Regions from separate parts of the Shewanella sp. 10N.7 genome, predicted to be linked through region 1. Evidence: predicted binding sites of a transcription regulator. Region 1 holds the regulator's gene; each other region holds the start of a gene.
What was found. Region 1 encodes sigma-54, which starts transcription at its own class of promoters, with help from an activator protein. Its sites were predicted from a motif close to GTTGGCACGNNNNTNGNNT; they were not measured.

Region 1 (2,276 bases):
ATGCCATTTCCTATACCTGTACTACCCATTTTTTCACGTGCTATTAAACTTTCAAAAATAGCCTGTGAAGATAGGGTTGGGTACTGGGCAGCCATTAAATCGCTGATAAGTTCCAGTACTTTTTTCTTACTGCCCGGCGTGGCGCAGGTAGTGCACGCCGGCTGCAGAATGGTGCGAAGTTCCATCGTTAGTGTTTAATTAACTTCTCTTTGTGTTTAATTACCTGACGATCTAATTTGTCGATCAGGGCGTCAATTGCAACATACATATCAGCGTTCTGTGATACCGCAAAAACTTCACCTCCTTTGAGGTGTAATTTTGCCTCTGCAATTTGTTGCAGCTTTTGAACATTGAGCACAACGTGAACATTATTGATCTGTTCGAAGTGTCGTTCAAGCTTTGAAAACTTAGTTTGTACATACTCACGTAAAGATTGAGTAATTTCCACATGGTGCCCAGTCAGGTTAATTTGCATAGATCATCCTCCAATAACAAAGGCTTATAGGCTTTTGCGTTGGTTTGAGGGAGGGATGAGCATTGCTTCACGATATTTGGCGATCGTACGCCGAGCAACATTGATCCCTTGTTCTGCCAATAGCGTCGCCATTTTACTATCGCTAAGTGGCTTTTGCTGGTTTTCTGCGGCAACAAGCTTTTTAATAAATGCGCGAATTGCAGTAGAAGAACACTCTCCGCCATCATCAGTACTCACATGGCTTGAAAAGAAATATTTTAGTTCAAAAAGTCCCCTAGGGGTGTGCATATACTTTTGTGTCGTGACACGCGAAATCGTCGACTCATGCATTTCAACGGCTTCAGCAATGTCATTAAGTACCATTGGCTTCATTGCTTCTTCGCCAAACTCAAAGAAGCCTTGCTGAAATTGCACAATACAATTAGCCACTTTTAATAGTGTCTCATTACGGCTTTCAATACTCTTGATAAACCATTTTGCTTCTTGCAAATGACCACGGATAAATTGGCTGTCTGATTGGTTTGCTGAGCCTTTTGCCATTGCTGCATATTGCTGATTCACACCAATTTTTGGCATGTTATCTGGATTTAACTCAACGACCCAACGGCCACTCTTTTTAAACACTGTCACATCTGGAATGACATATTCATCTTTAATAGGAGTGATCTGTAACCCTGGACGTGGGTTAAGCGTTTGAATAAATTGAATCGCTTCGCGTAAATCATCTTCTTTAAGCTTGGTTTTACGCATTAATAATCTAAAGTCGCGGCCTGCAATTAAGTCTAGGTGTTCTGCAATCAGTAGCTTAACGTTATCGATACAAGGTATTTCATTAGGGTATTGGCCCAGCTGAATCATCAGGCATTCGCTTAAATCTCTTGCTGCAACGCCTACTGGATCAAAATGCTGAACTCGTTTGAGTACAGCTTCAACTTCATCGAGTTCAATATCTTCTAGGCCTAAAGCTTGCAATATGTCTTCAGTTGTTTGGGTTAAGTAACCACGTTCATCAACGGCATCGATAATCGCTGTGGCAATTACCAGATCGTTTTCAGAAAAAGGGGTGAGATTTTTTTGCCACTCTAAATGCTCATATAAGCCTTCTGTGGTTTCACCCTGAAAAGGCATATCGTCATCACGAGCCACTGCGCCAGAACCTGAACTTGGGGATGCTGTGTAAACTTCATCCCATGTGGTATCCATTGGTAATTCGTCAGGCATGGATTCTTTGGTCAACGATTCAGTGGTGTCTACGGTTGAGGTGTCTTTTTCAACAGTCACTTGGCTGTTATCACTAAAATCAGTATCGGTTTGCTGGGCGTTTTCTTTTACTGGTTCTTTTGCTTTAGCAAACTCATCTTCGAGCTCAAGGAGTGGATTTGAGTCAAGTGCTTGTTGAATTTCTTGCTGTAGCTCCAATGAGGAAAGTTGCAATAAGCGAATGGCTTGTTGCAACTGTGGGGTCATAGTCAGGTGTTGACCCATTTTAAGTTGGAGTGAGGCTTTCATTTACCGCTTATCCCTAATTGAGTTTCATCGTCGCGACTAACAATTGTGTGGGTCTAGCACCTTTTTAAACTGCTTCTAGGCTTAAGCTGAAGCTTGGCTTAAGTTCAGTCTAGAACATTGCACTAAAAAGTGGGACTGATACTGGTCGCGACATGCCATATTGTGCACTAAAGAATGCTAACTATAGCTTGAATTGCTCACCTAAGTATACTGACCTGACTTGCTGATTGTCTAAGATTTCAGCAGGCGTGCCTTCTGCAATTAAATCACCGTGGCTAACAATATACGCGCG
Region 2 (2,276 bases), on a different contig from region 1:
CGATAAACTTTTGCAGCAACATCTTTGTACCAAGCATCAGGCTTGTCATCTGAGATTTGTCCCCAACGGCGCATTTGAGTCAAATACCAAATCGCATCAGAGTAATATGGATAAGTTGCGTTGTAGCGGAAGAACACATTGAAATCAGGTACTGAACGCTTATCACCTTTTTCGTATTCAAAGGTACCTGTCATGCTATTGGCAATCACATCGTAATCGGCACCAACATAGTTTGACTGTGACAAAATCTTAACTGCAGCAGGACGGTTAGCATTGTTGTTATCATCTAACCATTTCGCCGCTTTGATCAGAGCACGGGTTAATCGAATTGTTGTGTTAGGGTATTTTTCTGCAAATTCAGCTGTTATACCAAAGACTTTCTCAGGGTTATTTTTCCAAATCTCGTAATCGGTAACCACTGGCACCCCAATACCTTTAAACACGGCTTGTTGGTTCCATGGCTCACCCACGCAGTAGCCATAAATCGTGCCCGCTTCAAGGGTTGAAGGCATCTGTGGTGGTGGCGTCACTGATAAAAATGCTTGGGCATCTAACTGACCTGAAGTATCACCTTTATGAGGCGCATAGTAACCAGGGTGGATACCACCTGCTGCTAACCAATAACGTAATTCGTAGTTATGAGTTGAGACAGGAAATACCATACCCATTTTAAATGGCTTACCCGCTTCAGTGTATTCCTCTACCACTGGTTTTAACGCATCAGCTTTAATAGGGTGAACGGGTTTCCCTTCACTATCTTTGGCAATATTGGGTTTCATCTTGCTCCAAATATCATTTGAAACCGTAATCGCATTACCATTTAAGTCCATCGAAAAAGGCGTGATGATGTGAGCTTTAGTGCCATAACCAATCGTGGCTGCTATTGGTTGCCCTGCCAACATATGTGCGCCATCTAATCGTCCATCGATAACACCATCTAATAGCACCTTCCAGTTAGCTTGTGCTTCGATGGTCACATATAAACCTTCTTCTTCGAAGTAACCATTTTCATAAGCAATCGCAATCGGTGCCATATCGGTTAATTTGATAAAACCGAACGTTAACTCTTCTTTTTCAGGAAAGCCGACCTCTGCCATAGCAGGAGCGACTGCCGTAAACGACACAGCCAATAGAGTATGTTTAAGTGCTTTTTTCCAATTCATCTTTCTATCCTTGTTAAATTTAAAAAAGTTAAGTCAAAAACTAAGTTTGAAATAGGGAAAACAAAAAAGGCGCCAACTACTCCCTAAGGAATAATTAAGCGCCTTTGCTTAAATTAATTTATCTCTTTCAAGGCTCACAACACAGACAATCGATTAAATAACCAACGACAAATGCGACTTATGAGCACTACTGAAAACTCGAATTGTTGATAAATACTATTCAGCAACCGTGCCAACCTTTTAAGGTTATGTTTTAAAACAAGTTTATAAATTAAGTACTGGTAGTACTCATAAAGGGTGATACCAATTCAGTGCAACATAAGTTCAATCGCACCTAAATGGGTACTTAAACAGCAAAGTATCCCCCTAAAGAGGTGCAACATTTTATTGAAACGAAAAAATCACTTTTGAATAAATGGCATGAGGTTGAATGAGACTTAGTTTGCTGAGATTAAATTTAATGAGACTAGGTTTAATGAGACTTAGCTTGTTGAGACTAGGTTTAATGAGACTTAGTTTGTTGAGAGTAGGTTTAATGAGACTTAGTTTGTTGGGAGTAGGTTTAATGAGACTTAGCTTGTTGAGATTAGATTTAATGAGACTTAGTTTGTTGAGACTAGGTTTAATGAGACTTAGTTTGTTGGGAGTAGGTTTAATGAGACTAGGCTTAATGAGACTTAGTTTGTTGAAACGAGGTGGAATAGATTTGAGCAGGATGGGATGGTCTAACACCTTAATGGCATGCATCAGTGCAATAACAATTTTAAGCCAATAAAAAAGCCACTGTTAGTCAGTGGCTTCATTCGATTACTCGCGTTTACTTGTCGCTACATTTGATAACGATTAGCCTAATACTGCAAGTAATACACCCGCAGCCACAGCGCTACCTAGAACACCAGCAACGTTAGGCCCCATAGCGTGCATCAGTAAGAAGTTTTGCTGATTAGCCTCAAGACCTACCTTGTTTACAACACGCGCTGCCATAGGAACCGCAGATACGCCCGCTGCACCAATTAATGGGTTTATCTTGCCGCCAGATAACTTAGACATCAATTTAGCCATCATCACACCTGCCGCAGTACCAATACTGAAAGCAACAGCGCCTAAGACTAA
Region 3 (2,276 bases), on a different contig from region 1:
TGAACTTAAATGTAGGTGAGTCAGCATTAGATCCTGCTAACTTTGATCCAAACGATCCAGATACGTTTAATAACTCAACGTCAGTGACTATTTATGATTCACTCGGTGAGTCGCACATTATGACAACCTACTTCATCAAACCAACAGATGGTGCTTATACCGGTGAGAGTAACTGGGTTGCCTTTTATGCCGTTGATGGCGAGCAGGTCGATATTGATCAAGCAAATGGTGGTTCATACGGTGTAGATACTACCGGCGATGGTATTGCAGATGGTACGGCACTTGCTGAAAATGCATCAGGTTGGAAAGGGTCTGTATTGAAGTTTAATGATGCCGGAGCTTACACAGGTTCAGATCCCGCAACTGTTGAAACGGTCGAGCTGGGTGTCAATGGCGCAAATGTTCTAGGTCCTGGTGCTGATGGTACTCAAAAATTAACTCTTGGTTTTAATAACCCAACACAATATGCTTCACCTTTTGAAGTGACAGAATTAACCCAAGACGGTACAACAGTAGGTCGTTTAACCAATGTGGGTATCGGTTCTGATGGCTTAGTGACTGCAAGTTACAGTAATGGTTCAACTGAGCCACTCGCGCGTGTTGCACTAGTGCGTTTTGCTAATGAACAAGGTTTGACTCAAGTGGGTAATACCTCTTGGAAAGCGAGCTTAGATTCTGGTGCAGCCTTGGCAGGTGAAGCCAATAGTGGCACGTTCGGTAGTATTCGTTCATCAGCACTTGAGCAGTCTAACGTTGATTTGACCACAGAATTGGTTGACTTAATCTCAGCTCAACGTAACTTCCAAGCTAACTCTCGTACGCTTGAGGTGAATAACACCTTGAATCAGTCAATACTACAAATCCGCTAGTTATCGATTAAGGTTTTGATTAATCATAGAGTTTAGATTTTCAAAGAGTTGCCGCAACGGCAACTCTTTGCCATTTTAATTGACTCCCTTCTTATTAGTACCTCACCAGGTAATCGTTTTATTCCATCTCAAATTCATTAGCTTAGCTTTAATTATTTTTACTTTCATGTGTTGGCACACTGATTGCTAGTTCTGTATATATCTTTTGTTATGTAAAAAGTTTGACGGAGCAGCAAATGGACAAATTACTTTATGTTGCCATGAGTGGGGCAAAGCAGAATATGAATGCTTTGGCTGTTCGTGCCAATAATTTAGCTAATGCCAATACTGATGGTTTTAAAGCTGATCTTGCTCAAGCTCGCTCTATGCAAGCATTTGGTGAAGGTCTACCTACACGTGTGTTTGCCATGACAGAAAGTCCAGGACACAACTTTAACTCTGGCCCGATTAAAACTACAGGCCGAGATTTAGACATTGCAATTAAAGATCAAGGTTGGATTGCGGTTCAAAGTAAAGAAGGTGGTGAGGCTTATACCCGTTCTGGGAGTCTAAGTTTTGACAGTACCGGTTTACTGACCAATGGCCGTGGTAATCCAGTGATGGGTGAAGCTGGGCCAATTGTACTGCCTTTACCAATAGATAAAGTTCAGATATCACCTGATGGCATTATTTCTGTAAGACCACAGGGTGCTACTGCAGATGTGATTGAAGAAGTGGCGCGAATTAAATTAGTCAATCCAGATAATGCAGAAATGATGCGTGGCGAAGATGGTTTATTTAGGCTGACATCGGGCTTAAATGCGCCGAATGATCCTAATGTAACCGTTGAGAGCGGCGCAGTTGAAGGAAGTAACGTTAATGCTGTATCGGAAATGGTGGCGTTAATTGACATTCAGCGTCAATACGAAATGCAAGTGAAGATGATGAAAAATGCCGAAGATCTAGATCGCGCATCCTCGTCTTTAATGAGAATTAGTTAGGAGTAATTATTATGCATCCCGCTTTATGGATCAGTAAAACAGGCCTTGATGCCCAACAAACCGATATTGCTGTTATTTCTAACAATGTGGCCAATGCCAGTACCGTTGGCTATAAAAAGAGCCGAGCAGTATTCGAAGATTTACTCTATCAAACCGTCAATCAGGCTGGTGGCATTAGTGCTGATAACACTAAGTTGCCCAATGGATTAAACATTGGTGCAGGTACCAAAGTTGTCGCGACGCAGAAAATGTTCACTCAGGGCAATATGCTAACAACTGACAACTCATTGGACTTAATGATTGAAGGTCCGGGTTTTTTTGAAGTTGAAATGCCGGATGGCACAGCTGCATATACCCGTAACGGCCAATTCAGTCTTGATGAAAATGGTCAAATCGTGACTCCAGGTTCAGGGTATGTTTTACAACC

Region 2: the regulator sigma-54 is predicted to act here: its motif matches at 1,222-1,240, upstream of LMH66_RS11300 (CmpA/NrtA family ABC transporter substrate-binding protein).
Region 3: the regulator sigma-54 is predicted to act here: its motif matches at 1,040-1,058, upstream of flgF (flagellar basal-body rod protein FlgF).

Annotation. Positions count from the first base shown of each region.
Region 1 covers NZ_JAJGZS010000025.1:26,402-28,677, forward strand. The annotation lists gene ptsN (PTS IIA-like nitrogen regulatory protein PtsN) at 1-185, opposite strand, end outside; gene hpf (ribosome hibernation promoting factor) at 188-475, opposite strand; gene LMH66_RS15495 (RNA polymerase factor sigma-54) at 500-1,984, opposite strand; gene lptB (LPS export ABC transporter ATP-binding protein) at 2,166-2,276, opposite strand, start outside.
Region 2 covers NZ_JAJGZS010000015.1:113,054-115,329, forward strand. The annotation lists gene LMH66_RS11300 (CmpA/NrtA family ABC transporter substrate-binding protein) at 1-1,097, opposite strand, end outside; gene LMH66_RS11305 (sodium ion-translocating decarboxylase subunit beta) at 2,007-2,276, opposite strand, start outside.
Region 3 covers NZ_JAJGZS010000010.1:96,704-98,979, reverse strand. The annotation lists gene flgE (flagellar hook protein FlgE) at 1-869, shown strand, start outside; gene flgF (flagellar basal-body rod protein FlgF) at 1,106-1,849, shown strand; gene flgG (flagellar basal-body rod protein FlgG) at 1,861-2,276, shown strand, end outside.